2 regions of the Brevibacillus gelatini genome follow, and region 2 is predicted to be linked to the other one. Evidence: riboswitches for the same ligand, from Rfam matches in the RefSeq annotation. Region 2 holds a riboswitch; the other holds the start of a gene.
What was found. A riboswitch is a leader RNA that binds a small molecule or an ion and turns the genes downstream of it on or off. The one in region 2 is predicted to bind glycine.
Positions count from the first base shown of each region.

Region 1: another riboswitch for glycine. It lies ahead of AAFJ72_RS06165 (serine dehydratase beta chain); the one in region 2 lies ahead of gcvT (glycine cleavage system aminomethyltransferase GcvT).

Region 1 covers NZ_CP154342.1:1,211,906-1,226,717, reverse strand. The annotation lists gene purU (formyltetrahydrofolate deformylase) at 1-229, opposite strand, end outside; gene gcvH (glycine cleavage system protein GcvH) at 300-689, opposite strand; gene sdaAA (L-serine ammonia-lyase, iron-sulfur-dependent, subunit alpha) at 712-1,584, opposite strand; partial or broken gene AAFJ72_RS06165 (serine dehydratase beta chain) at 1,586-2,032, opposite strand; glycine riboswitch at 2,370-2,474, opposite strand; gene AAFJ72_RS06160 (ABC transporter substrate-binding protein) at 2,743-3,693, shown strand; gene AAFJ72_RS06155 (YebC/PmpR family DNA-binding transcriptional regulator) at 4,049-4,768, opposite strand; gene AAFJ72_RS06150 (metal ABC transporter substrate-binding protein) at 5,383-6,330, opposite strand; gene AAFJ72_RS06145 (metal ABC transporter permease) at 6,343-7,203, opposite strand; gene AAFJ72_RS06140 (metal ABC transporter ATP-binding protein) at 7,203-7,946, opposite strand; gene AAFJ72_RS06135 (NAD-dependent succinate-semialdehyde dehydrogenase) at 8,315-9,727, opposite strand; gene AAFJ72_RS06130 (hypothetical protein) at 9,751-11,139, opposite strand; gene AAFJ72_RS06125 (iron-containing alcohol dehydrogenase) at 11,172-12,317, opposite strand; gene AAFJ72_RS06120 (amino acid permease) at 13,107-14,477, shown strand; gene AAFJ72_RS06115 (sigma-54 interaction domain-containing protein) at 14,573-14,812, opposite strand, start outside.
Region 2 covers NZ_CP154342.1:1,873,920-1,888,731, forward strand. The annotation lists gene AAFJ72_RS09275 (hypothetical protein) at 1-845, opposite strand, end outside; gene AAFJ72_RS09280 (YqhG family protein) at 956-2,071, opposite strand; gene AAFJ72_RS09285 (DEAD/DEAH box helicase) at 2,105-3,805, opposite strand; glycine riboswitch at 4,026-4,122, shown strand; glycine riboswitch at 4,123-4,239, shown strand; gene gcvT (glycine cleavage system aminomethyltransferase GcvT) at 4,332-5,435, shown strand; gene gcvPA (aminomethyl-transferring glycine dehydrogenase subunit GcvPA) at 5,478-6,830, shown strand; gene gcvPB (aminomethyl-transferring glycine dehydrogenase subunit GcvPB) at 6,823-8,292, shown strand; gene AAFJ72_RS09305 (lipoate--protein ligase family protein) at 8,426-9,256, shown strand; gene dat (D-amino-acid transaminase) at 9,366-10,217, opposite strand; gene AAFJ72_RS09315 (M28 family peptidase) at 10,534-11,874, shown strand; gene AAFJ72_RS09320 (hypothetical protein) at 11,966-12,976, opposite strand; gene AAFJ72_RS09325 (NADPH-dependent FMN reductase) at 13,136-13,699, shown strand; gene mntR (transcriptional regulator MntR) at 13,796-14,224, shown strand; gene AAFJ72_RS09335 (patatin-like phospholipase family protein) at 14,395-14,812, shown strand, end outside.

The DNA of each region.
Region 1 (14,812 bases), 660 kb from region 2:
CCAGGTCCTGCTCAAGTTGTCCGAACGATTCGGACAGCGTCTCCAGATCAAACAAAATGCGCATGAAAAACATGCCGTCGCGCGGGTCTGTCGTATGCTGGTCGAACTGCACAATGTTCGCTTTGTAGCTGAATAGCAGGTTGGAGACGGCCGAGATGATGCCCAGCCGCTCCGGGCACGAAATGAGCAGGATCGCCCGATTTTCGTTTTTTGCAGGCTCTTGGTTCATATAGGTTCCTCCCGTTTTGGATGCTTTTCCCTTTCCCATAGACTGCCCAATCCGTCGGGAGCATTTACGCTCATTCCTCCAAGGCAAATTCGGCGTACTGTTCGGCAGTAAGCAGTTCGGACAGCTCACTCGGGTCGCTGATTTCCACGACAATCATCCAGCCTTTTTGGTACGCATCCGTGTTGATGATCTCCGGGCTGTCTTCCAGCTCGCTGTTTACTTCCACGACTTTGCCGCTGACTGGCGAAAACAGGTCCGATACGGCCTTGACCGACTCTACCGTGCCCATGGTTTGATTGGCGACCACTTCGGTACCCACCTGCGGAAGCTCGACAAACACGAGGTCCCCCAGTTGACTTTGGGCAAAATCGGTAATCCCTACGCGCACGCGCGTCTCGCTGAGCACCTCTACCCACTCGTGCTCCTTGCTGTACAGCCAGTTTTCTACAACTTTACTCATGTCTACTCTCCTCCGTATCGTTTTATTTCATGATTCTCTCTTTGACGGCTGAGCCTGTCGGCGTGACGGCCAGGCCGCCCAGCGCGGTTTCGCGGTAAGCACGCGGCATTTTTTTCCCAATCTCGTACATCGCCCCGATCACTTCATCGCACGGAATCTGGCTCTCGATCCCGGCCAGGGCAATATCGGCGGCGGAAAAGGCGAGCGAGGAACCGAGCACATTGCGCTTGATGCACGGAACCTCTACCAGTCCGGCAACCGGGTCACAGACGAGGCCGAGCATGGACTTCAAGGCGATGGCCGCAGCATGCACGGCCTGGCGCGGCGTTCCCTGCTTTGTCTCGACGATGGCCGCAGCAGCCATGGCCGTCGCCGAGCCGACTTCCGCCTGGCATCCCCCTGCCGCTCCCGAGATAAAGGCGCGGTTGGCGATCACATAGCCGATGGCGCTCGCCGTGAACAGCGCCATCACCAGATGCTCGAACGTGTACTTTTGATTTTCATGCAACGAAAACAGGCAGCCGGGCAAAATCCCTGCCGAGCCTGCTGTCGGCGTCGCAACGATGATTCCCATTCGCGCGTTCATTTCCGAGGTGGCGAAGGCAAACTTCATCGCGTCCCCGACAATCTGCCCCGTGAGTTGCTCGCCTTTTTCCAGATAGCGCTCCAGTTTGTAGGCATCCCCGCCAGATATGCCGCTTGGCGCCAGCGTGCGATCCGCTACCCCCTGGTCAATCGCCTCTTTCATCCTGACCAGCCGCTGCTTCATCCCTTCGACAATCTCCTGCTCCGGCCGGCCGCTTTTTGCGCTCTCGCGGGCCACCATCACTTCCGCTATGCTTTTGTTCGTCGCTTCACAAAGAGCCAACAGCTCTTCCATGGAGGCAAAGTCCATCTTATGCACCTCCTGCCACAGCTTCACAGCGTGTTTTTTGCCAAAGCTTGTTTCGCAGCTCATTCAGGTCGTACGGCGCGTTCAGCGGGATGTCGACGGCGAACTCGTTGACGTAAAAAATTTTCGAGATGCCCCCGCCAAGCGAAACACCGCCGATGACCGCCGTAACGCGGGCTGTTTTCGCCCGGACCAGCAGCGTGTTGGGATGGTCGTAATACGGGCACTCGCCCCGGCATTCGAACGCGAGGCGAACACCTCTTTTTGCCGCCAGCTCAAGCGCCACGCGGATGCGGCTGTCATCCGTGTCCAGCCCGAGCAGTCCGCCGACGATCGCTTTGTCTGTCCCGTGCCCCTTGTGCGTTTCCGAAAAGGAGTCGTAAAACACGATCTCGGCTGACTCGATGCCGCCGCCGAGAAAGTCGTGGACGAACTTCCCAATCGTCACGACCCCCGCCGTATGCGAACTGGACGGGCCAACCATGATCGGCCCGATAATGTCAAAGCAGCTGTTGTATACCATCGTCGCCCCTCCTGACTGCTTCACTGCGAGCTTCTGGTCCAGCAGACTGGTTGCGCTCCTGCAAGCTCATGACATCGCCCCCTGGAAACGTGTGGAAAAACATCGACCGCTACCTTTCCATCCTTTTGCACAGAAAAAAAGGACAGGGGAAAGATAGAGTGACGATACCCTACCTTTCCTCTGTCCTTTTTACCTGAGAGTTTAACTCCTGAAGCGATCCAGGAGTATTCCCCTTGGGTGGCTTTGTCAGCGCTCTCCAGAGGTGCGTCCGCTTGTAGTATCTGGTACCTGAGAGATTGATCCCAAGGCTTTTATGGGACTTGCTCCTTCGGTGCTAAACCGTTCGTTTAGTCTCTCCTACAACCATCATCCGCTACTATTCACTTCTTGCATATCATTGATTTTAGTAAAGCATACTCACTCTGCCAATGTCAATTCTGAAAAAAACCATTATTCAGTCTGTTATACCTGCTGACGCCGCCCCCTTTTCCATTCATGTATTTATAAGGAGGCCCGACATCATAATGTCTGAAAAAGTTCAGGAATGAAGGAGTCCCTCCCGATCCGGGTACCCTATAATTTACTGGGAAGACCTCTCATGCCACTAACAGACCAAGGTACGATCGGAGTGACGAAGGATGTATAAAAAGCTACTGGCCATCCCTGTAACGGCTGTTTTATTGTTGCTTTCAGCATGCGGTGCGAACGGGCCAGGAGGACAAGCCGCAGGCGATCCTGCCGCAAAGCCGACACGTTCTATCCAGTATTTGGGCAACACCTATACAATCCCCGCACGAACCAAACAAATCGCCTTTATTGAATCGCGCAGCAGCTTTGAAGATGCGCTTTTGACAGGCATCCCGCCGTTTGCCGCCACGGTCGAAAAAAACGGGGCGTTTCCGCAGGAATACGCGGCGATTACGCAAAATACGCAGAAGCTCCCTGCGGACATTATCGACCACGTCGGCGATCTTGCCGCCTTGGGGCCGGACACCATCCTGACTTCCGACAAGACGTCCGCAGAAAAACGCAGCAAGCTGGAAACAGCGGCAACGGTGATCCCTGTCTCCTCGAACGGGGCGCACTGGGAAGACAATCTGCGGCTGCTTGCCGAGGTGCGCGGCAAAGACGCCAACGTCGATGCGATTGTGAGCAAGGTGCGGACGAATATAGAAAAGACGCGTGAAAAGCTGGCTTCGCTCAAGGACAAAATCGTTTTGACCGCATGGTTTCACGAAGGCGCTTTTCTCGTCTATCCGAAAAACGAGCGGTACAACTACTTGCTGTACACCGATCTCGGACTGGCGACACCAGGCGTCGTCGAGCAAGCAAAAGAGCCCGTACCGCTTTCCCTTGCAGAGCTGGCACAGGCAGACCCGGATTATTTGTTTGTCATGGTCGACAAAAGCAGCGATCCCGCCGCCGCCAAAGCTTTCGAGCAGTTGAAACAGCAAAGCGAATGGAGCAATCTGCGCGCGGTTCAAAACCGCCAGGTCTACGAAAATGCAGTCAACCCGGGATTGGCGGGAGGCACCGCCTACAGCAACCAGTCGTTTTTGAACGCGCTGTCCGCGCGGTTGTTGAAATAAGCATCTTGCTCTTTACAGTTGAAGCATTTCGCGTGTATAAAAGCGGTCAATCAGATCATACTATACTCATCGAGCTCGGTGGTGTGTTTTCAAACAAGGCTGTAGTCTTCTACGGAGGCGATGCGCCATGGATGATTTACACGATCACCTAGTGAACAGAGGAAAACCGCAACAGTGCTAACAGCTTCTAACTTCATACTGGAGGTAGATGCGTCGCACGCAGTGATCGGTAACACCTCAAAGCTAGCGAGCTCGATGTATGCCGTCTCCTTTTCGGAGGCGGTTTTCTTTTTGCCATTTTGCCATAGGAAAAAGACCTTCGCCACCGAAGCAGCAAAGGTCTTGCAACACTGAATTATTCTCCAAGATCGACGTTGTGGTACACCTGCTGCACATCATCCAGGTCTTCGAGAGCGTCGATCATTTTTTCAAACTGGGCTTGCGCTTCTGCGGAAAGCGTCACTTCGTTTTGCGGGAGCATGGTCAGCTCGGCGACAGTAAATTCGCTGATGCCCGCTTTTTTCAGCGCTTCCTGCACGGCATGGAACTGCTCCGGCTCAGCGTAGACGATGACGGCCCCGTCTTCTTCCAAAATGTCGCGGACGTCTACGTCGGCTTCCATCAAAATTTCGAGCACTTCCTCGGCTGTTTTGCCTTCGAGGCCAAATACTGCCGTCGGGTCGAACATGTAGGCTACAGAGCCAGTCACACCCATGTTGCCGCCGTTTTTGTTGAAGGCGGCGCGCACTTCAGACGCCGTGCGGTTTACGTTGTTGGTCAAGGCGTCCACGATGACCATGGAGCCGTTTGGTCCGAAGCCTTCGTAGCGCAGCTCGCTGTAGTTTTCTTCAAATCCGCCCTTGGCTTTTTCGATTGCGCGGTCGATGATCGCCTTCGGTACGCTGTATGTTTTGGCGCGCTCCAGGACGACTTTCAGCGCACGGTTCGACTCTGGATCAGGCTCGCCCTGCTTGGCCGCTACATAAATTTCCTTGCCGAACTTGGCATATATACGACTGATGCTGGCATCTTTCGAAGCTTTTTTCTCCTTGATATTGTTCCACTTACGACCCATAAATTCCCACTCTCTTTCAACGTCACAGATTGAATGCTAACAAGACTCCGCAGTCCAAAATTACACGCAACTATTATACCTCAATCTTGGGTTTTTTTACGAGAAAATCCTTGTGAAAAACGTATAGCTTTCTTTTTGTGCTTAATCGGTACTGTCGTTGTTTGGCAGTTGCGTTTGGTGTTGCTCGATTCTCTTGTTCTTGGCTTCATCGCGGCTTTTGCGGAGGCGAGGAAAGAGGAGAAATCGCGGGAGCTTCTTGGAATTCCTGCTGGGAGATTCACTGCCCGGCTGGAATTCCAAAGAGCTGTCGCGGATTTCTCCTCTTTCCTCGTCAGCGGCTTGCGGTGGTCTATCGAAAAAAATTTTTTGATTGTGTTCTCACACGTAGCTTTCACCTCGACAAAGAGGACAACAGTTATGTTCACTCTACTTATCTGTATTGACGGAATAATGGAATGAAAATCTATCGCAAAAGGTGTCTCCTCTTGTTTGTCCCTGAATCACTGTTTCTACTTGTATGAAAAATGGGCGGCTAGACATACATTCTGCCTATCCGCCCCATTTCCTTGCTTGCTCAGCCAATCTCCAACAGGAGAACCGTCCAAGCTTGTCATCTATTTTTTCGTCAACCCTTCATAAATCGTCTTGATGTTCCACTCCATCATCTTGATGTACGAATCGCCGTCTTCGCCTGGTTTGCCGAGCGAGTCGGTGAACACTTTGCCGACGATTGGCACGCCGGTTTCGGCCGAGACCATTTCCATGCTGCGCGGGTCGATGCTTGTTTCGACGAACAGCGCCGGGATTTTTTTCTCACGGATCAGGTCGACTACCTGGCTGACCTGCTCAGGCGTTCCCTGGTTTTCCGAGTTGATTTCCCAGATGTAGGCGGCGTCGAAATCGTACGCTTCGCAAAAATATTTAAACGCTCCTTCGCTCGTTACGAGGACGCGCTGCTCGCGCGGGATTTGGCTGAACTGCTTGACGGCTTCGTCGTGCAGGGCGCGCAGCTTTTCGATGTACGCCGCTGCGTTTTGCTCGTACGTTTCCTTGTGCGCCGGGTCGATTTTGCCGAGGGCGTCGCGGGCGTTTTCTGCGTACTTGATGCCGTTGCGCACGTCCAGCCAGGCGTGCGGGTCTTCTTCGCTTTCCTTGCCTTTGCTGGTCAAATGCTTGGCGGCTACGCCTTCGCTCAGGCGGAACACGGGTGCATCCGGGCCGGACTTGCCTGCTGTGTGCATCAGCTTTTCAAACCACGCGTTTCCTGCTTCCAGATTCAGGCCGTTGTAGAACACGGCATCAGCATCCGTTGTTTTCTGGACGTCTGCTGGCAGCGGATCGTATTCGTGCGGGTTGGAGCCGACGGGAGCCAGGCTGTGAATCTCGACGCGATCTCCCCCTACGTTTTTCACGATGTCGTACAAAATCGAGTACGTCGTCACGACTTGCAGCTTGTCGCTTCCCGATTTTCCGGGCTCGGCCGATTTGTCTTGCGGAGTACCGCACGCAGCGAGCAAGACAGTTGCGATGAGAAAGACGAGAAACGAATTCCATTTGTTCATGCGAATCCTCCTTCACTTTGAAAGCTCGACTCTTTTTTGCCGGGCGCGAGTGGACTTCCAGACAACCCCGTGCTTGCGGGAGAACAGAAAGGCTAGCAAAAACAGCGCCGTTGCCACGAGCACAATCGTCGCGCCCGATGCCAGATTGTAGGTAAAGCTGAAGTACAAGCCGATGATGGCAGAGATGACCCCGAAGCCGGCAGCGAGAAAAATCATCACCGACAGGCGATCCGTCAGCAAATACGCCGTAGCGGCCGGAGTAATCAGCATGGCGACTACGAGCACGATGCCGACCGTTTGCAGAGACGCCACTGTCACCATCGTCAGCAAGGTCATCAGCAGATAGTGGATGAGATTGTTGCGCAGACCGTAGGCGGCGGCAATCGTCGGGTCGAACGATGTCAGCAGCAGTTCCTTGAAAAAGGCGTAGACGGCCACGAGTACAATCACGCCAATGCCGACAGTGACCCACATGTCAGACGGCCGGACGGCCAGCACGTTCCCGAACAGGATATGGTACAGGTCTGTACTGCTTTTTTGCAGTGTAATCAAAATGATCCCCAGGGCAAAAGCCGAGGTGAACAAAATCCCGATGGCCGTATCATTCTTGATCCGGCTGTTCTGGCTGACGTAGCCGATTCCGATCGCCGTCAGGACGCCAGTGGCGACTGCTCCCAGAAAAAAATTGATTCCGAACGCATAAGAGAGAGCAACCCCCGGCAAAACCGCGTGCGAGATCGCATCCCCCATCAGCGACATGCCGCGCAAAATAATGAAGCTGCCGATGACCCCGCAGATGATGCCGACTACAACCGATGTAAACAAAGCTTTTTGCAAAAATCCGTACTGTCCGATTGCTTGTAAAAAATCCATTACGCCGTTACCTCTACCTTCTCCAGAAATTGAAGCTGATGGGCGTACGCTTTCGCCATGACCTCGCGATTCAGGACTTCATCGACAGCACCGAACTTGATAAGCTCCTTGTTCAAAAGCAGCAGCTGATCGAAGTAAGCATTCGCCTTGCTCAAATCGTGATGGACGACCGCAATTGTTTTGCCCTGAAACTGCAGCTCCTTCAAAATCCGGATGATCGTCTCCTCGCTGGCGACGTCAATCCCGACAAACGGCTCGTCCAGAAGGAGCATCTCCGGTTTTTGCGCCAGTGCCCGCGCCAAAAAAACGCGCTGCTGCTGCCCACCGGACAACTCGCCAATCTGCCGCTTCGCGAAGTCCGCAAGCCCGACTTCCTGCAGGCATTCCATCGCCCACGCCTTTTCCTTCTTTTTCGGAAATCGGAACAAGCCGACGCTCGGGTACGTTCCAATGAGAACGGTATCGAGCACGGTGATCGGAAACGTCCAGTCGATCTGGCTGCGCTGCGGCACGTAGGCGACCTGCTTTCTGACTTCCTTCACGTCCTTGCCGTAAAACAGGACGTCTCCCCGGTCTTTTCCGATCAATCCGAGCATGGCCTTAATCATGGTCGACTTTCCCGCGCCATTGGGCCCAATGATGCCCACCATGCTTCCCTGCTCGATGTCAAACGTCACATCCCGCACTGCCTCGACTCCAAAGTAGGAGACGAAAAGCTCCCTGACTGACACCGCATGATTCATGAGATTCCCTCCAAATTCACCAGTCGTTGGTGCTCGTTCTTGCTGCTAGCAGACCGTTGCGTTCACGGGACAATCGCTCTGACCGGCTCATATATGCTTATACACAAAATTGTAGTTGTTGCCCAATAATATTCACCTTAGCAAAATAATATGCTTGTGTATAAAAATGTTTCCTTGATGCAAAATTTAAAGGATATTTATCCTGCTGTCAATGCTCATTTTCATTCTTCGCCCGGGAAACCGGACTTCGCACCGCCGTTTTCCCGCAGCGGAGCCGCTACAAAAACCGCGCGCGCCATCATCCAAAAACAGAAAAAACACAGCCCATATTTATCGAGCTGTGCTTCTTATTATTCACTTCGCTTTTGCTACACCAGTTGCAGCGAAATATACTTCACTTCCAAATACTCCTCGATGCCGTGGTGACTGCCTTCCCGGCCAAGCCCGCTTTCCTTCATGCCGCCAAACGGCGCTTGCGCGACAGATGGCGCCCCGTCGTTTACCCCGACGATGCCGTACTCCAGCTTTTCCGAAAATGTGAACGCCCGCGCCAGCGACTGTGTGAAAACGTATGCTGCCAAGCCGTACGGCGTCGCATTCGCCCGCCGGATGACTTCCTCATCGTCGGAAAACGTGCTGACAGGCGCGATCGGCCCAAACGTCTCTTCCTGCATGCACACCATCTCATCGGTTACATCCGAAAGCACGACTGGTTTCATGAAGTAGCCAGTGGCTCCCGCGAGAACCGGATTGCCGTGGAGCTTCGCCCCTTTGCTGACCGCGTCGTCAATTTGCTGCCGGACTTTTTGCACGGCGCGCTCGTCAATCAACGGCCCGATCTCGACGTTGTCATCAGTTCCCTGACCTACGCGCAGTGCGGACACCGCCGCCGTCAGCTTTTGCAAAAACGGCTCCTTCACCGCTTCGTGCACGTAGATGCGGTTTGCGCAGATGCACGTTTGCCCGGCGTTGCGGAATTTGGACTGCATCAGCCCTTTGACCGCTGCGTCGAGATTCGCGTCCTCTGCCACGATAAACGGCGCCAGGCCGCCAAGCTCCAGAGAAAGCTTTTTCACGGTATCGGCCGCTTTGCGCATCAGCAGCTTGCCTACCGGGGTCGATCCGGTAAACGTGAGCTTTTTCACGCGCGTATCATCCATCCAGACATCGACGACTTCCGCTGCCTGTGAGGTGGTGACGATGTTGATGACGCCCGGCGGAATCCCGGCCTCGTGGGCACACTCCGCCAAAAGCAAGGCGGTCAGCGGCGTCTGTTCGGCTGGCTTTGCCACTGTCGTACAGCCTGCCGCAAGCGCCGGGGCGATTTTTCGCGCGATCATCGCCGCAGGAAAATTCCACGGAGTAACAGCCGCCACGACACCGACTGGTTGCTTCTGCACGAGAATCCGTTTGGAAATGGCGGATGCCGGAATCGTCTCGCCGTAAATCCGCTTTGCTTCCTCGGCGTACCATTTGATATAGCTGTTCGCGTACTGGACCTCGCCTCTTGCTTCTGCGAGCGGCTTGCCCTGCTCCAGCGTCATGACGTAGGCGATCTCGTCCAGACGAGCTTCGATTGCCTGGTGCCAGCGCTCCAGAAGAGCCGCGCGCTCATAGGCAGTCGTGTTCGACCAGCTATGAAAAGCGGCTTGCGCGGCATCTACCGCCTGTCTCGCTTCTTTCGTCGAAGCGTCCGGCACGCTGCCGATGATAGCCAAGGTCGCCGGGTTTTGCACCGGGATGCGTGCGGCAAGCGTCACCCACTCTCCATTTATATACATGCCTTTGTTCCATGCCTGTTGTTTCACGCCGCCTTTTCCTCCTTCTCGTTTTCATTGGCCGTGAACAATTTCTCCTTTTCACCGCTTAGCCATTCTTTTCCGTACAGCAGGACGCACAGCAAAATTCCTGCACCAAACGCCATGGCTGCTCCTTTGATAACGAGAATCGCCCCTACGACACCGGCGATGCCCAGATCGCGCTGGCTGCGCGCCTGCATCACGCCAATCCGCACGCTGACGTAGCCTTGGACGAGCAAGGTCAGGGCGACGGCGACACCGAGAATCGGCTGGACCAGGCTGACGATTGGCAAAAGCAATAAGCCTGTATTTGTGCCCCAGCGAAACGATCCTGCTCCTCCGAAGAACGAATCCATTGCTTTTTTCCCTTTTTTGAACCGCTCCACCACCACGACCTGCATCGCTGCCCACATCGGCCCGCACATCGTAATGTCTGGCCCGATCAGGCTCATCAGCATGTTCCGTCCGCCAAAAATCATGTGCGCGCGATCCGGATTGTAGTCGACTTTTTCATCGAGCCGCACTTGGTCTGACTCGGACAAAAGCGCTTTCGTCTTCAACACGTCGCCAAAGACGACGAGATACGTGGCGAACACAGCCGGAATCGCTGTAATGAAAAAGGACAGCGACGGCAAGCCCAGACCGAAGACGGTGTACTGTGACCAGAGCGTGGCGAAGTCCGGCTGGCTAAAGCCCCATTGAATGTCCGGCCACTTCGCCTCCCCGAAAATCGGCGCGACGAACACCGCCAGCAAGATCGCAGGCAAAATCCCCAGGTTGCCGAGTAAGGCCCACCCTTTTCCTTTTTGTTTTAATCCTTCAAAATGTTTGGAAAAAACGAGATAAAAGCAAAAACCGATACAAATCGCAATCGTGTACGGGAACAAGTCGAACTTCCCGCCCGTTTCAAAGATCGAGGTAATCGCGCCAATCCCCGCGCCGAGAATAATCCCCGACTTGATCGCATTCGGCACAAAGTTGACGACCCGCTTCGCCAGTCCCGTAATCCCGAGCAAAATCGATAACAGCCCAAGCGTCAACTGGAAGGCAATCAGCGCGTGCACCCGGTCCGGACCTTCCGGGAACTGCTCGACGAACAGCACAATCAGCGGAATCGCCGGGGTAATCCAGCCGGGAATGACCGGATCGCCCAGAAGATGGTGCAGCAAATACAAGAAGCCATTCAAAATAACAACCGCAAGCCCCACCTCAAACGGCATGCCCAGATGGTCGGCAAGCAGCGTGATCGCGCCAAGGTCGACGGCACACATCAACAGCCCTTGCAAATAATCGGGCCATTCAAAGCGATAGTGTACAAATGGCAGCCGGATCTTGAACGGTCCGGCCGGAATATACGGGCTTTCTTCACCCGCTTTGCGTTGCTTCCACTTCATACCGATTTCCCCCTTTTAGTAAGCTGCTCGTTTTAGTAAGCTGCTCGATAGATGTCTTCAATATCTTTTTTCCGCAAAGTGCGTGGATTGTTTTTCAACAGGCGGGTTTGCTTCATCGCCTCTTCGGCCATCTCCGCAATCGCCGATTCCGGAATGTTGAACTCGCGCAGCGACTGCGGAATTTCCACGTAACGGCACAGGCGCGTCATCGCAGCAATCGCTTTTTCCGCCGCTTCGTCCAGGTTCAGTCCGTCGACGTTTTCCCCGAGCGCCTGCGCGATCTCCCCGAGCTTTTCCAGGCAGGCGATCTTGTTCGCCCGCATGACGTACGGCAGCAACAGCGAATTGCTGACGCCATGCGCCATGTGGAACCGTCCGCCGAGCGGGTAGGCCAACGCATGAACAGCGCCTACGCCTGCGTTGCCAAAAGCAAGTCCGGCCATCAGCGACGCGGTAATCATCGCTTCTCGCGCCTCGATGTTGTCCGGGCAAGCGTATGCTTTCGGCAAGTGAACGGCAATCAGCTTCATCGCACCAATCGCCAGCGCATCCGTCACCGGGGAGGCAAACTTGGAAATGTAGGCTTCCACCGCATGCACCAATGCGTCCACGCCGCTCGCAGCAGTCACACTCGGCGGGCAAGTAAGCGTCATGACAGGCGAGACAATCGCGACGTCCGGCAGCAGGTAAGGGCTTACAATTCCCTTTTTCACCTGTTCTTTTGTATCCGACAAAATCGAGATGTTCGTCACTTCTGAACCTGTCCCCGCCGTGGTCGGAATCGCGATCAGCGGCAAGCCCGGCTTTTTCAGCAGGTTCGTGCCAAAATACTGCTCGATGCTGCCTTCATTCGTCACCATGACGGAAGCAGCCTTGGCGATGTCGATTGCACTGCCGCCGCCGACTGCGATCAAGCCGTCGTGGCCCCTTTCGCGAATCATCTGCACACACAAGTCGACGATCTCGATTTCCGGCTCGGGATTTACATCAGAGAAGACACCCGCCTCCATCGGCAAAAGTGCTTCCACCTGGGCAACTACCCCGGCCTGGGTAAGAATTTTGTCCGTCACAATCAGCGGACGCGTCACTTTCAGACGGACAACTTCCTCTGGCAAAAGTGCCAGCGAATCCCGGCCTGTGACCAGTTTGTTCGCAGCAGCAAATGTAGAAATGTTCATGTTCTCATTCTCTCCTTTCTCTATGCCGCCAGCTAAGTAGCAACTCCTGTGCCAAGCGAGCAAAATCAGGCGCCATTTGCGCCGGGTGCCTCCCCGCAAAAACGAATATCCCCCAACTGCCGCAAGCGTTTGCTCACTTTTTGGACACATTTTCAGAATCGCGGTTTGTTTCAGTCAAAAGGAACCGTTTCCATTTTCGCCGTGATTACAAAACGAATCAAAAAGCATCGTTTGATTCGTTTTGTAATCACCCTTCTCCCGCTCCCCCATATCCTTCCATCAATCAAAAATGTTTTATGATTAAAATAATCTGTTTATTAGGAATTTTTGTTTGACAAACTTTTCAGATTAAATTACTATCAGAAACGTGCTTGCGAATATGTAACGCCATTAATAGTGCGGGAGAGAGTAAACTCGTCGTCTGGCACCACAGGAATCAGCTTCTCAGAGAAAAGGATAGAGAAAAATAGGAACCCGCCTGTTTTTCCCGTTCCTTTTTTTGTTGCTTTCAACGGGAATGACGCCAGGCGCCCGTGCATTCGCAGTTGACAAGCCGTTCACATTCGCGCCGAAAAAGGAGGAAACACTGCCGACAAATACGCAAAATTTCTGCTTAACGTAAAAATGTAAGCGTTTTTTTCGTTGGAAGTAACTTTGTGATTTATTTAGGCAAGTCCACTATGTTAAGATAAGAAATATAAAGTTTCATAAACTTTTCAAATTGTCGGCTGTTGGCTTTTTGCCATCATTCGCAAACGAATCAAACGCATGAGAAATGAGGGAGATCACATGCAACAGCAAAAATTGGCGAGGGGCCTGAAAAACAGGCACGTTCAGCTCATCGCGATCGGCGGGGCCATCGGGACAGGACTGTTCCTTGGTGCCGGGAAATCCATTCACCTTGCCGGCCCGTCCATCCTGTTTGCGTACTTGATAACGGGGGTTATTTGCTTCCTGATTATGCGCTCGCTCGGCGAACTTCTCCTTAGCAACCTGAACTATCATTCTTTTGTGGACTTTGTAAAAGACTACCTTGGCAACATGGCAGCGTTCATCACAGGCTGGACGTACTGGTTTTGCTGGATCTCGATTGCCATGGCAGACTTGACGGCTGTCGGACTGTATACGCAATACTGGTTCCCTGAAATTCCGCAATGGATGCCGGGACTGATTGCGCTCGTGGTTCTGCTCATCATGAACCTGGCAACAGTCAAGCTTTTCGGGGAAATGGAATTCTGGTTCGCGCTCATCAAAGTCATCGCGATTCTCGCTCTGATCTTCGTCGGAATCTTCATGATTATCAAAGGGTTCTCGACAAACGCCGGCGCATCCAGCTTCGCTAATATTTGGAGCCACGGCGGCATGTTCCCGAACGGCATCAACGGCTTTTTGCTTTCCTTCCAGATGGTCGTGTTCGCCTTTGTCGGAATTGAGCTTGTCGGGCTGACCGCCGGTGAGACGGCAGACCCTGAGCGCGTCATTCCAAAAGCGATCAACAACATCCCGATTCGCGTGCTGCTCTTCTACGTCGGCGCTCTCATCGTCATCATGAGCATCTACCCATGGAACGCCATCATCCCGACCGAGAGCCCATTTGTTCAAGTGTTTGCCGCGATCGGTATCGCAACAGCCGCAGGTATTGTCAACTTCGTCGTGCTGACCTCCGCTGCGTCGGCATGTAACAGCGCGATTTTCAGTACAAGCCGGATGCTCTACTCGCTCGGCAAGGAAAAAAATGCGCCTGAGTCCATGACAAAGCTCACCCAACGCAAGGTGCCTGCCAATGCCCTGTTCTTCTCGACGGTTGTCATTCTCATTGCCGTTGTCCTGAACTACGTCATGCCAGAAGGTGTCTTCACCCTGATTACGAGTGTCTCGACCGTTTGCTTCCTGTTCATCTGGGGCATTACCGTCATCTGCCACTTGAAGTACCGCAAGACAAGACCTGATCTGGCACAGGCAAGCAAGTTCAAGATGCCGCTGTTTCCGTTCGCCAATTACCTGATTCTCGCTTTTTTGGCGTTCATTCTCGTCGTGCTTGCGCTTGCCGAAGATACGCGTGTTGCCCTGTTCATCACTCCAGTCTGGTTCATCATGCTCGTCGTGATTTACAAGCTGCGCAAAGCCAAAGTCGAACAGGTCAAGGCAGTGGAAAACTAACAGGCGACCAAACCAAAAAACACATCCGGCTTCCGATGTGTTTCATGACAAGGACAAGCATCCCGCGACTGCATCAGGCGTTCGCGGGATGCTTTTTATTTGCTCGCTTCCGGCTCGTTCTCTACGCGAAGCTGCAGCTTCTTCATTTTTTGCACGAGCGCGCTTTGGCTGATTCCCAGCGCTTCTGCCGCCGCTCTGGTCGTCTGGTGCGTCCGGATGGCTTTGCCGATCATGTTCCGCTCCAGACGGGCAACCGCTTCGCGCAAGGACGTCGGCTCTGACTGGGGAAACACCTGCTGCAGAAAGCCCGGCAAATCACCGACGTCAATCGTGTC
Region 2 (14,812 bases):
CTTTGCGGCTGACGCGCTACGTGAAAGGTACCGACCTTGTGCGCATACGTGTATGGGACAAAGCGAAGACCTTCGTCCCATACCCCCACGTAAGCGTATTGATCGTTCCACAAATGGAGTGAGCCGACGACGAACGGAGCAAGCACCTGGGAGTGGTACAAGGGAACGGTCAGCGTTACCGAAGCATCGTTTTCCTGCTGCCACAACTGCGGCCACGTAATCGCGCTGTCCCTGTGCAACTGGCTGACCCAGCCAATCTGGTCAAACGGATCTTTTTGCGTCCGCTGCAGGATGCGCGTCCCTGTCAGCCGCTGTCCGGTAGGGACGAGACTTTGCGCGGACAGGCTGCGAAAGTCCGGCTCGCTTGCGGTAAACGAAGCGGGGTAGACTTCGCCCGTCTTGGCATTTACCAGTTGCGACGAGGACTGCCGCGTGACCAGCCAGTGGGAAGCAAATCCGTCGTAGACGGGTTCTGCGGCAATTTCCCGCGGGGCAAAAGCGTCGTCGAACAAGATGTATTCTCCGACCCCGTATTCCAATAGCACGAATTTTGGTTGGGCAAACGTTTCGGGTTCTTCTCCTACGACCAGGTACCCGACCTGTTTGTCCGCTTTTTTGATGCTGACCAGCCACTGGCGTTGATTGGGACCAAGTGTCTGCACGTCTGTATCGGCTTGTTGCCACTCCTTGAATTGCGGATCACGGGTGGCAAGCTCGTTCATCCACGTCTGGATTTGGGCGTGAAACTTTTGGTTCCAGCCCGTCTCTTCTTCTGCCTGGACAGGCCAGGCGAGCAACGCAAAAGACAAAAGTACCCCGAGCAGGGGGAGGAATCGTCTGGTCACAAACATGCACCACCTTTTGTACAGGCTAAGCTTATTCCTATTGTAACCAGCTATGACAAAAAGATTTGTTGCAACTTGTCACTGTCTCGGCACTTCTTCTCGCTGATCTTTTACATCATTCGCCGGGATGCGGGGAGATGGCGCATCGTTTTTGCCGGATGCGCTTTTTCGGCAGGCGGAGTGGAGTGCAAGTAAAACAGTCCGCCGTTGATAAAATGCACCTCAATCCGCGGCTCGTACTGCCAGCGCAGTTCGTCCATCCGGCGCTGTTTTTCTTCTTCCGGCGTGCTTTTTTTCCATTCCTCCTGATTGATTTCCTCACGGGGTGTCTCCTGGATGCTATTGGCACGCAAAAAGTCGAGGATTCGCCCCCCGGACGAGCGGTATTCGTCAAGTGATTGCTGTGCTTCGACAACAGGCTCGCGGGCTTGGACTGTCGCACCTACAGGCAGCGGGATGGGGGCTTTCTCTGCGGGGGCATCTGCCGCCTCCGCAGATTCGCTCTTGTCCTGCTCTGCGGGCGGCTCGCGCCGGGCAAGCTCTTCGTAGTAGGCAGCCAGTATGTCCAGTTCCTCCGACAAACGTGCCCGCGCTTCCATGGCCCACTGCTGATCTTCCTGCGCGATAACGGCATCGACCTCCTGCTTTGCCAGCTCCACCGCCTCTTCCACAGACAGCTTCCGGTCGAGGGTGTAAAAGTAATCCGGGATGGTTGGGGAGAGTGGCAGCTGAAACAAGAATGAGGCAAAATCGTGCACGAGGCGCGGCTGGTGCAGGTTGATCCCGAGATAGAGCATGATGTCGCGACGCTTGTCGCAGATGAGCGATACTTTCAGGTTGAGCCCGAGCCAGGGAACGAGCGGCGTGGAGCGGCGCTTGCCTGCGCCCGGCAGGGAAGCGGTATTTTTCTCGTACATGCATAAAAAGCGTCCGTGCTTTTTCGCGGAGGCAAAAATTTGCTGCATGCGCATCGCACCCAGATGCAGATGCTCGACCCGCAGTCCGTCCGGCATCCGGTCCGGATGAAACGCAAAGGTGAGCACGAGCGGCTGGTAAGCCAGATTCATTTTTTCGACCCAACTCCAGTAAAACGGGCGGTTGCCAATATCCTTGTCCACCTCAACCGGAAGTTTGACCGTCAAGTAATCCGGATGGGTTTCGACGATGTGTGCGGAAAAAGCCGCGAGGTAGCGTTCTACAAATTGCCTGACCTGGTTGGCTTGCATCAGGGGAAACCTCTTTTCTTTTGGGCGTTTTGGCTATTGCTCTGCTGCTCCCGACAGGGCAGGGGAGGCGTGCAGTTGTCGGCTGGCGCGGATCGCCTGGCCCATGTTGTCGAGCTTGATGGCCATTTCGCGGGTCGATTTGGAGTCCATGATGATCTGGGTCAGATTTTCTTCCAGGGACGAACTGAGGTTGAGCCGCTCCACGATGTCGTCCAGCTCGCCGATCACCATCTCGAACAGGTCGATTTTTTCATACAGGAGTTTCAGAATGTGCTCCTCGATTGTGCCGACGGTGGACAAATTGTAAATGTGCACGTCCCGCTTCTGGCCGAGACGGTGGACGCGGCCGATCCGCTGTTCGACGCGCATCGGGTTCCACGGCATGTCGTAGTTGATGACCTGATTGCAAAACTGCAGGTTGATGCCTTCTCCACCTGCTTCGGTGGCGATGAGCACCTGCGCGCGGTTTTGAAACAGGTCGGTCATCCAGTCCTTTTTGCTGCGCTTGAATCCGCCGCGAAACGGCACAGAGGTAATGCCGTGGTCATGCAAATATTTTTGCAGGTAGTTTTGCGTCGCCCGGTACTCGGTGAAAATGATGACTTTGTCGTTGATCTCCTGGAGCAGCTCGACCGTTTTTGCCGCCTTGGAATGCGTCTCGATCCGCTTAATCATCTCCACCAGCTGCAAAATTTGGCCGCGCAGGGGAGAATCTTCGCTGGTGCGCTGGTGCATGTTGTACAGCGTCATGAAGGCGGCTTCCTTGCTGGAGCAAACCTCGCGCTGGAGCGTAATCAACGCGAGTGAGTTGAACAGCCCTGACTCTGCCTGGTACTGGTCGCGCACAAAGCGGGTGACGCCCTCGTACAGCTCCATTTCCTCCTGCGACAGCTCGATGGGAATCGACTGGACGCGTCGGCTGGTGAACTGGATGCCGCCGTCGCTTCGCTTGTTGCGAATCATTACTTTTTCAATTTCTTCGCGCAATTTGTCGCTGTTTTTCGACTGGCGCTTCCCTTCGACGTAATTGGAGGCAAACGACGCGGAGTGCCCGAGGTGCCCCGGCTTCAACAAATTAATCAGGTTGTACAGCTCGTCCATTTCGTTCTGGATCGGGGTGGCCGTGAGCAGCAGGCAATATTTTTTGCGAATTTCCTTCACGAACTGATAGTTTCGCGTCCGCCTGTTCTTGAGCTTGTGCGCCTCGTCGATAATCAGCATGTCGTAGTCGATGTCGAGCACGTGGCGGCGATGCGGGTCTCTTTTCGCTGTGTCGATGGAAGCGACGACAACCTCATGCTGTCTCCACATGTACTCCTTTTTTTGCGCCACAGCAGGAATGCCGAATTTTTGCTGCAATTCCTTCGTCCACTGGATGACGAGGGAGGCGGGAACGAGCACGAGAATTTTTTTCGCCAGCCCTCTGACCATGTACTCCTTCATAATCAGCCCGGCTTCAATCGTCTTGCCAAGACCGACCTCGTCAGCGAGAATGGCGCGCCCGCGCATTTCGTTGAGCACCCGTTCCGCCGTCTGCAACTGGTGGGGAAACGGGGAGAGAAGCGGCAAGTATTTCAGGCATTGCAACTGATCGAACTCGCGGACAGCCATGGCCTCTTCCGCTTCCAGCGCCAGCTTGAACAGCTCCCATTTGTCCCAGGGGCCGTCTTCGTGCAGGCGCTCCGTCAGCGGGGCTATCCAGCTCGTGTCGAATGAAACGGGAATATTCGGCATATAGGTTACTCCTTTACAAAGCTCTGCCATAACTTTCATACGCCTTATCAAAAAACTTAACAATCGTTACCGTATCTATCATTTTGTTAAGCGTTTCTTGATCTGACTGTTAATTTGCATATTTTCAACAGCGGACACTCATGGTAGGATAAAGAGGAAGTTCTTTTATTAGTATGGAAATCGCAGCAAAAACTTATGTATGACCATCTACCCACAGCGAATGATAGTAGCAGGGAGAGACTGCGCGAACCACTGCAGCGCCGAAGGAGCAAGCCGGAACCGGTGAATCTCTCAGGCAAAAGAACCTCTACTGGACGCAACTCTGGAGAGAGCTCGATCATGGAGCCACCAAAGGGGAAACTTGCAGGTGCGGTGATCCCCGCCGCGCTTGATTGGCAAGGTAACTCTCAGGTACCAAGGACAGAGGAGGAAAAATGGGCACCATTCTTTTTGGTGTACCCGTTTTTTCGCCTCTGTTTTTTCATGGGGAGCAATGCCGACTAACAGCCTTTAGGAGGTGCCACACATGTCCAATCTGAAAAGAACGCCACTATTTGATTCCTACGCGAAATACGGCGCCAAAACGATTGACTTCGGTGGTTGGGAGCTGCCTGTACAGTTCTCCAGCATTGGCCAGGAGCACGAAGCCGTTCGCACGAAAGCAGGTTTGTTTGACGTATCTCACATGGGCGAGGTAGACGTAAAAGGCGAGAGTGCGCTCGAATATTTGCAGCGCGTCACCACCAACGACGTGTCCAAGCTGGCTGTCGGGCAAGCGCAGTACAGTGTGCTCTGCTACCCGGACGGCGGTACGGTCGACGATCTGCTCGTTTACAAATACGCAGACGACCATTACCTGCTCGTCATTAACGCCGGAAACATTGACAAAGACTATGAATGGCTGAAAGAGCACCTGATTCCAGGTGTGACCATTGAAAACATTTCGCCGCAAACGGCGCAGCTCGCCATTCAGGGACCTTTGGCCGAATCGATCTTGCGAAAGCTGACCGCGACAGACCTGTCGAAAATCGGCTTCTTCCGCTTCGAGCGTGACGTAGAGATCGCTGGCATTCCGGCACTTGTCTCTCGCACGGGCTATACTGGCGAGGACGGCTTTGAGATTTACCTGGCGGCCGATCGCGCAGCAGAGCTGTGGGACGCGCTGCTTGCAGCCGGCAAGGAAGACGGACTTTTGCCTTGCGGACTTGGCGCACGCGACACGCTGCGTTTCGAAGCCAAGCTGCCGCTGTACGGTCAGGAGCTGAGCAAAGACATCACGCCGATTGAGGCGGGGATCGGCTTCGCGGTGAAGGTGGACAAAGAAGTGCCGTTCATCGGCCAGGAAGTGCTCAAGGCGCAAAAGGAAAACGGTGCGCCTCGCAAGCTCGTCGGCATCGAGATGATTGACCGCGGCATTCCGCGCACGCACTACCCGGTCTATGCCGGAGAAGAACTGGTGGGCGAAGTGACGACAGGTACACAATCCCCAACCTTGAAGAAAAATGTCGGCCTGGCGCTCGTCAAAAGCGAGCATGCGGCGCTTGGCACCCAGCTGGAAGTGGAGATTCGCGGAAAGCGCCTCAAAGCCGAGGTCGTAGCCACTCCTTTTTACAAACGTCCGAAAAACTAGGCAATCGCTCACTATACATTTATTTTGAGGAGGACAACGTTCGTGAAATATCGCTACCTGCCCCAAACCGATCAGGACAAGCGCGAAATGCTCGATACCCTGGGCGTTTCCAGTGTAGAAGACCTGTTTGCAGACATTCCGGAAGAAGTGCGCTTCAAAGGTGCGCTGAACATTCCGGAAGCTCTGTCCGAGCCGGAACTGGTGAAATACTTCTCGCGTCTGGCCAATAAAAACGTCAACTTCAACACGCACGTAAACTTTTTGGGCGCTGGTGTTTACCAGCACTACATGCCGAGCACAGTGAACCACATGCTGTTGCGCGGAGAATTTTTTACAGCGTACACGCCGTATCAGCCTGAGATCAGTCAGGGTGAGCTGCAAGCGATTTTTGAATTCCAGACGATGGTATGTGAACTGACCGGAATGGAAGTAGCGAACTCCTCCATGTACGATGGGGCGACTTCGCTGGCAGAAGCGGCGATGATGGCGGCTGGCCACACGGGCAAAAAACGCGTTGTCGTCTCCCGTGCTGTTCATCCAGAAGCGCGCGGCGTTCTGAAAACATACGCCTACGGACAAAGCGTGGAGCTGGTCGAGGTTGGGCTCGACAGCAACGGAGTGACCGATCTCGCAGCGCTGGAAGCGGCTGTGGACGAAAATACGGCGGCTGTCATCGTCCAATACCCGAACTTCTTCGGAAACGTCGAGGACCTGGCAGCAATCGAGCCGATTGCCCATGGCAAAGGCGCACTGTTTGTCACGTCCGCCAACCCGCTTGCCCTTGGCGTACTGGAAGCACCGGGCAAACTGGGCGCAGACATCGTGGTCGGCGACATGCAGCCATTCGGCATCCCGGCATCGTTTGGCGGACCGCACTGCGGATATTTCGCGACAACAACCAAGCTGATGCGCAAAATGCCAGGCCGGATCGTCGGTCAGACAAAAGACGAAAACGGCAAGCGCGGCTTCGTTCTCACGCTGCAAGCGCGCGAACAACACATTCGCCGTGAAAAAGCGACGTCCAACATCTGCTCCAACCAGGCACTGCTGGCACTGGCTGCATCGATCACCATGTCGGCGCTCGGAAAACAGGGCGTGCAGGAAATCGCGATGTTGAACCTGCAAAAAGCGCACTACGCCAAACAAGCGCTGCAGGCAAAAGGACTGGAAGTCGTCTTTACCTCTCCGTTCTTTAACGAATTCGTAGTCAAGCTGTCCAAACCGGTTGCCGAAGTAAACAAAAAGCTGCTTGACGCAGGCATCATCGGCGGCTACGACCTGGGACTGGATTATCCGGAATTTGCGGGCCATACGCTGCTTGCGGTAACCGAGCTGCGGACCAAGGAAGAAATCGACACATTGGCGGCTGAATTGGAGGCGATCACACGTGCGTAAAGACCAGGAAAAAGCACTGATTTTTGAATTGAGCAAACCGGGCCGTGTGGGCTACAATCTGCCGGCGTTGGATGTACCAGAGGTAGAGGTGGCAAGCCTGCTGCCGAAGCACCTCATCCGCGAAACTCCTGCTGAATTGCCGGAAGTATCCGAGCTGCAACTGGTTCGTCACTACACCGAACTGTCCCGTCGCAACCACGGGGTAGACAACGGTTTCTACCCGCTCGGTTCCTGCACGATGAAATACAATCCTAAAGTCAACGAGGACGTGGCGCGCTACGATGGCTTCGCCCTGACTCACCCGTACCAGCCGGAAGAAACGGTGCAGGGTGCATTGGAGCTTTTGTACAACCTGCAGGAAGAACTGGCTGAGATCACCGGAATGGACGCGGTCACGCTGCAACCGGCTGCCGGGGCGGCAGGCGAGTGGACTGGTCTGATGATGATTCGTGCCTACCACGAGAGCCGCGGCGAAGGCCACCGCACAAAAGTGATCGTGCCAAACTCCGCGCACGGTACGAACCCGGCTTCTGCGGCAGTAGCAGGACTGGAAACCATTACCATCGCCTCTGACGAGCGCGGCCTGGTAGACATTCAGGCGCTGCGCGATGCCGTAGGCCCTGATACAGCGGCACTCATGCTGACCAACCCGAACACGCTCGGTCTGTTCGAAGAGGACATCGTGGAAATGGCGAAAATCGTCCACGAAGCAGGCGGCCTCTTGTATTACGATGGTGCGAACGCGAATGCGATTCTCGGCATCGCCCGCCCAGGCGACATGGGCTTCGACGTGGTGCATCTCAACTTGCACAAAACGTTTACCGGACCTCACGGCGGGGGCGGACCAGGTGCTGGCCCTGTCGGCGTGAAAAAGATTCTCGAACCGTTCTTGCCAACGCCGATCGTGGCGAAAAAAGAAGACGGCACCTTCTACTGGGACAGCAACCGTCCGGCTTCCATCGGCCGCGTAAAAGGCTACAACGGCAACTTCGGCATTCTCGTACGTGCACACAGCTACATCCGCAGCATGGGTCCGGAAGGCTTGCTGCAAGTTTCGCAAAATGCCGTGCTCAGCGCCAACTACATGATGCGCCGCCTGGCTGCGGCTTACCACCTGCCGTATGACCGTGTCTGCAAGCATGAGTTTGTCCTGTCCGGCGTGCTCCAGAAAAAGCTGGGCGTTCGCACCCTCGACATTGCAAAACGTTTGCTCGACTTCGGCTACCATCCGCCGACAATCTACTTCCCGCTGATTGTCGATGAGTGCCTGATGATTGAGCCGACCGAAACTGAAACAAAAGAAACGCTCGACGAGTTCATCGACGTCATGCTGCAAATTGCCCGCGAGTGCGAGGAAACGCCAGAGCTTGTACAGGAAGCGCCGCACACAACCGTGGTCAAACGTCTGGATGAAGCGACAGCGGCACGCAAGCCGATCCTGCGCTATCAACCGCAAGCCTAATAGCTCTCTTTTGGAAAAGTCGCCTTGCTACAGGGCGGCTTTTCTTTACCGATTGATGCAGCCGATCCAAACCTTGCCCCCCATTGGGGAGAAGCGTACAATGAATGTGTTGTGAATCAGGGAGGTACATACGATGGAACAGTGGCGCTATATTGTGACTGATGCGATGTCTCCGGCAATGAACATGGCTGTGGACGAAGCGATTTTGCAGATGCACAGCGAGGGCAAGGTGCCCCCGACCGTTCGTTTTTACACGTGGGACCCGGCTACTCTGTCGATTGGCTATTTTCAAAAGGCGATGAAAGAAATCAATCTGGAAGAAGTGAAAAGGCAAGGGCTGGGCTTTGTCCGCCGTGCGACAGGAGGACGTGCCGTTCTGCACGATCAGGAGCTGACGTACAGCGTGATCGTTTCGGAGGAGCATCCGCGGATGCCGTCCGGTGTGACGGAAGCGTACAAAATCATCAGTCTAGGCCTTTTGCACGGCTTTCAAAACCTTGGCCTGGAAGCAGAGATGGTGTCGCTTGCGAGCGAGGAGGAAAAAGAGAAGTATTCCTCTCCAGGGTCGTCCGCTTGCTTCGATTCGCCATCGTGGTATGAGCTGGTCGTGGAAGGGAAAAAGGTCGCAGGCAGCGCACAGACGCGGCAAAAGGGCGTGATTCTCCAGCACGGCTCTATTTTGCTCGATATGGACGTCGAACTTTTGTTCTCGCTGTTGCACTTCCCGTCGGATCGCGTCAAGCAGCGGATGATGGACAGCTTCCGCCAAAAAGCGGTGACGATCAACGAAGTAAGCACGCGGCCTGTGAGTTTGCAGGAAGCGATCGAGGCGTTTTCCAAAGGATTTGCTACCGGGCTGGAAGTGGAGCTGGTGCCGTCCACGCTCACAGACGAAGAGCTGGCGTTGGCGGAGGAACTGGCAAAAACGCGCTATGGAACAGACGAGTGGAATTTGCGCCGCTAGGCCGTTATCGTTTTCTAGCAGGATCATTTACTGAAAAAAGCTCTCCTGGGACACCGTTCGCACTGGCCAGGAGAGCTTTCCATTTTGCAAGAATAGCTTATTCGAGAGCTTAAACGAGCACGCTGTCGTGAATGTGCTGCTCAAACAATGCTTGCAGCCTGACGGTGACAGGTCCGGGCTGTCCATTGCCGACAGCTTCGCCATCCACGGAAACGAGCGGCATGACTTCCGCTGTCGTGCTGGTGAGGAACAGCTCGTCGGCTTGCTTCAGGAAGGCAATGTCAAAAGCTTCCTCGTGAACGCCGATGCCGTTTGCCTTCGCCAGATCAATCACGACCTGACGGGTAATGCCGTGCAGGATCAGGTTGTCTGCCGGATGCGTGTACAGTTCGCCGTTTTTCACCGCAAACAGATTGGAAGAGCTGCACTCCGTAATGATGCCGTTGCGGTGCAAAATCGAATCTTGCGCCCCCGCGTCCTTGGCGTACTGCTTGACCAGGACGGCTCCAAGCAGGTTCAACGTCTTGATGTCACAGCGCAACCAGCGAATGTCTTCTACGAGCTGGGCTGTCCAGCCTTTTTTCAAATCCTCCACTGGCCGGGCCTTGGGGCGGACAAACACCATGATGACAGGCTTGATGCCGCCGGGAATATCGTGAACACGCGGAGCTGTGCCGCGAGAGATTTGCAGATAAAGGGTTGCATCGTCTTGCGCGGTGATATTGTTTTTCGCCAGCAGTTCTTTGGCCAAATGGGTCAGCTCGTCAGCGCTCCATGGCAACGCAAGCTTGATCTCGCGGGCACTGCGGAACAGTCGCGTCAGGTGAGCGTCCCATTGATACAGGCGCCCTTTGTAGATTCGTACGACTTCGTAAATGCCGTCGCCAAAGTTGTAACCGCGGTCTTCCGGATGAACGGCCGCTTGCCCCTCTTCCACCCATTTGCCATCCACATATAGCATGGTACGTCCTCCTCCAGTGATTCCAGCCGCTTCTTTAAACGTTTTGTGGCTTGATTCAACATTAGCAAATCACACCGCGCGGGGTCAATTTGAAAACGGAAAATCCACGAACAATGATTGGGTACAGGCATCTCGACAAATCGACGTCTTCTGTCCAGGCTGTCTGTGGGGGCGGGCAGATTTGGGCAGAAGGAAAACGAAAGCTGTCCTTCGCTGACGGCGTGTGCTGGTATTTGACTAACTATTCTGACTAGACGCTACTCGGCACAGCGGACCATAATAAAGGCAAACCGCACAGGAAGAAGGGAGAAAAGCCATGCGATCCGTCGGTCATTACGCATTGGGAGCTTTGCTTGTTTGGGGAAGCTTGCTGCCGCTGCCTCTCGCGCTGCCGCAGGCTTATGCGAATCAGACTCACGCAGGGATGGATGCCGAGCTGTTGTACAGCCATGTGGAGCATTTGGCGAAAACAGCGCGGCCAGCGGCGACCGAGACGGAATTTGCAGCAGCGGTATATGTGGAGAATGCTTTGCGTTCATACGGCTATGAGACCGCATTGCAGCCTTTTTATTACGATACGTACAAAAAGCCCGCGAGCGTGTCGCTTGCCATCGAAGGCTGGGAGCGGAGCTGGGCTGTCCATTCATTGACGTTTGGACAAAATGGCGTGCAGACAGCAGAGATTGTCGATGCCGGCTATGGTCGGGCCGTTGATTTTGCCAGCGGCGAGGCCAGGGGGAAAATTGCGCTGGTCAAACGAGGGGAAATTCCGTTTGGCGAAAAGGTCAGACAGGCCGCAGCCGCCGGAGCCGTTGCGGTCATTGTCTGGAACGACCGCGACGGTGAATGGCGGCCGTCGTTGGGCGAGCCGCTGGACATGTCGGTTCCGGTCATTGGCCTGTTGCGGGAGGAAGGACAGCTGATCCGGCAGCGGTTGCTGAAACAGCCGCTGAAAGCGACAGTGAAGGTAGCGGGTGCCGTTACCAGCCGACATACATCCTACAACCTGATTGCCACGAAAAAATCGTCAGGGGCAGGGGCAAACAAGCGCGTGCTCCTTCTCGCGCACCACGACTCAGCTGCTTCGTCGCCAGGGGCCAATGACAACGCTTCCGGCGTGGCCGTCATGCTGGAGGTTGCCCGCCAACTGGCAAAAAGCAGACTGGATGCTGAGGTGCAGCTGGTCAGCCTTGGCGCGGTGACAGCCGACCAGCGCGGGCAACGGGCGTTCAGCGAGTCGTTGACAGAAAAAGACAGGCAAAAAATCGTCGCTGCCTACTACCTCGATGCGGTGGGACGGACGGGCAAAGTAAAAGCCATCACCGAGCGCGGAGAAACCACTTTGGCCGCAGGGTTGCTGGTCGAAGCGGGGGCGAAGCTGTCCGCATGGGAAGACGTGCGTACAGAGCAGCGGAGGGTCTTGGAATTATTGGCAGAAGCAGGCATTTACGCCGTACTCGTCACAAGCCAATCAGCGACGGATGGGACAGACAAGGCAGAGGATGCACTCGCCTCTATTGAAAAAGAGCAACTCGCGCAAACGGCACAAATGATTTTTTCAGCAATCGGCAAAATAACAGACGGAGCAACTCCAGTCTATCCGATCCCGGCAGCGAAGACGAACGGACAACACGAGCCAGAAGAGGATTTACAGTAGCGCAAATCAACAAAGCAGAGTGTTCCGCATCAAGCAAGTGCTGCAGAACGACCGTCATCGTTTTGCAGCCTTTTTGCGTGCAAAGGAAAAGTCATGTCTGGCGCCTCCAGACAAACCAGCCGATCAGGACCAAACCGCAGTAGGTAGTCCCGCTCGCCACGACCGAGACGCTCCACGGGAGCCATATCGCCAGGGAGGCAAACAGGCTGACTGCGAGCAGCATGACCAGCAGCAGCGGTGTCCATTGCAGCTGATGGCGTTCTGTGACAGGGTGCGCAAGTGAATAGAGGAGCAAAGCTGACAGCACCCCTTCCTGGATCAGAGCGAGCAGCGCGAAGACGGCTCCGCCAGTTGGCAGCAGTTGCACGGAAATCAGTTTCATCGGCAAGGGCGAGGCGTGAATATCATGCCAGTGGGAGAGCAGGACAGCTTGACCGAGCAGCAAAAAGAACAAGACGAGCGCCGTACCGACGCCAAGCCCCATTCGCAGCGAATGAGCCTTGCTTGCGCGTCCAGAAACAGGCAGCAGCACAGCGAGTATGAGCAAAAAGTGCAGAGCAAGGAATGAGACAGCGTGAATGAGCCAGTTGCCATTCATTTGATAGCCGAGATCGGGAATGGGGACATGCGGTTGGAGCAAAAAAAGCAAGCCGAAAAACAACAACCCTGTTACAAGGCAAAAACCTGTGCCTGTAACGATCCAATTCCAGTGTTTGTACAGAAAGCCGGTCGTGACGATGAGGGACAATAACAGGGCCCAGATGGGCGACAGTCCTTCGATCAGACGAGCGGACTGCTGACCGAGCATGACGCCTACATACGCAAGCAAAAACAGATGAGTGATGACCGACAGGCTGGAAGCAAACGCTTCGCCAAACAGGTGCAGGTAAAGTTCATAGAGCGAGCTGATTTGCTGGCGGTGGCAAAAACCGAGCAGCTGAAAGCTTAGCCACGCGATCCCAAGACTGACGAGTACGATGCCGATTGTGCCCCAGGAGCCGAAATAGGTAAAGAAACGGAGCCACTCATAACCGCCCAGATAGGGCCCTCCAAGTGCGGCTCCCGCAAAAAGAATGGCGATTTGCCAAGCGACTTTGTCCATAGGCATCATCCTTATTCCCAACTTGCTACATGTGTATGTCCAGGCAAGGCTTGTTCAGAACTGAGAATATTAAACATACTTTTTTGTTTACAATGTATAGTGAATGGATTATAATGAAATACATACCAGTCAAGCTAATCCTAATGAGGTGAATACAGGATGAAAATTGTAGGAATTGCAGGAAGCATGAACACGAACTCCACGACAAAGCAAGCGGTTGCGATTGTACTCGACGCAGCGAAGGCTGCCGGCGCTGATATTGAAATGATTCATTTGGCAGAGTGGAAGCTGCCGATTTACGATGCGCGGGAAGACGCGTCGACTTATCCGGAAGTGGTCCACCGCTTCGTGCAAAAAATTACCGAAGCGGATGGGATTGTGATCGGTTCGCCTGAATATCACGGGACCATGACGGGGGCATTGAAAAATGCGCTCGACTTTTTGGAGGCCCGCCATCTGCGCGACAAGCAGGTAGCGCTGGTCGGTGTCGCCGGAGGAAGCATGGGCGCGACAAATACAGTCAACACGCTGCAGCTGATTATGCGCAATCTGCACGCATGGCCGCTGCCAGCCAGTCCAAGTGTTCCGAGCGCATACAACGCCTTTACGCCGGAAGGCAAGCTGAAAGATGAGCGCTTGCAGGCACGGATGGAGACGCTTGGCCAACAATTGGTTGAATTTGTCAAATTAATGAACCCGAAACCAGAAAAACAGCTGCAATAGGCAGGTTTCTCTTGCTAATCGTTCTCATTTAACGGTATTATATTTCTACGTGCCTTTTTTGGACGGAAGAAATATGGGTTGAAATGAGGGGTTCACATGCCGACGCCGAGTATGGAAGACTATTTGGAACGAATTTACAGCTTAATTGAAGAAAAGGGCTATGCTCGTGTCTCCGATATTGCTGAAGCGTTGGAAGTACATCCCTCATCGGTCACGAAAATGGTTCAAAAGCTGGATAAAGACAAATATCTCGTGTATGAAAAATACCGTGGCCTGGTCTTGACGCCGAAAGGGAAAAAGATTGGCAAACGTTTGGTGGATCGTCACAGCCTGCTCGAAGAGTTCATGCGCGTCATCGGCGTTGACGAAGAACATATTTACCAGGATGTCGAAGGAATCGAACACCACTTGAGCTGGGAGTCGATTACATGCCTGGAATATCTCGTGCAATACTTCCAGCAAGACCCGAGCCGGATGGAAGAGCTCCGGCGAATTCGGCTGGAAGATGAGCAAAAAGAAGAATAGGCATCTACGCTGCGCAAGCTGACTGGCTTGCGCTTTTTTTTGCCCAAATAACCGAATGCGACGGAAAGACTTCGCAGAAAAAAGCGCGGCGAAACCCCGTTTTTCAATCCTAACGAATAAGCTGTCGCCTTATATTGGTAGTAGAGCGTTTTGCGGAAGGAGGCGGCAGGGTGAAAGCGGACGCAGTGTTTGAAGGCGGAGGGGTAAAAGGAATCGCTTTTCTCGGCGCCTTGCGCGTTATGGAGGAAAACGGGTATACGTGGGAAAAGCTGGCTGGAACGTCAGCAGGCTCGATTGTAGCCGCCTTGCTCAGTGCGGGATACAACAGCCAGGAGCTCAAGCCGATTTTTGACGAACTGGATTATTTGCACTTTTTGCAGCGGTCTGGGATTGGCAGACTTCCGTTCATCGGGCCGATCTACGAGCTGATGGTGCGGGAAGGTGTGTTTCGCGCCGACCGCATCGAGTTGTTCATCGAAGAGCTGCTGCGGCGAAAAGGGGTGCGCACCTTTGGCGACTTGCCGCCCGGAAAGCTGAAAATCGTCGCTTCCGATGTGACGGCAGGAAAAATGGCGGTACTGCCTGACG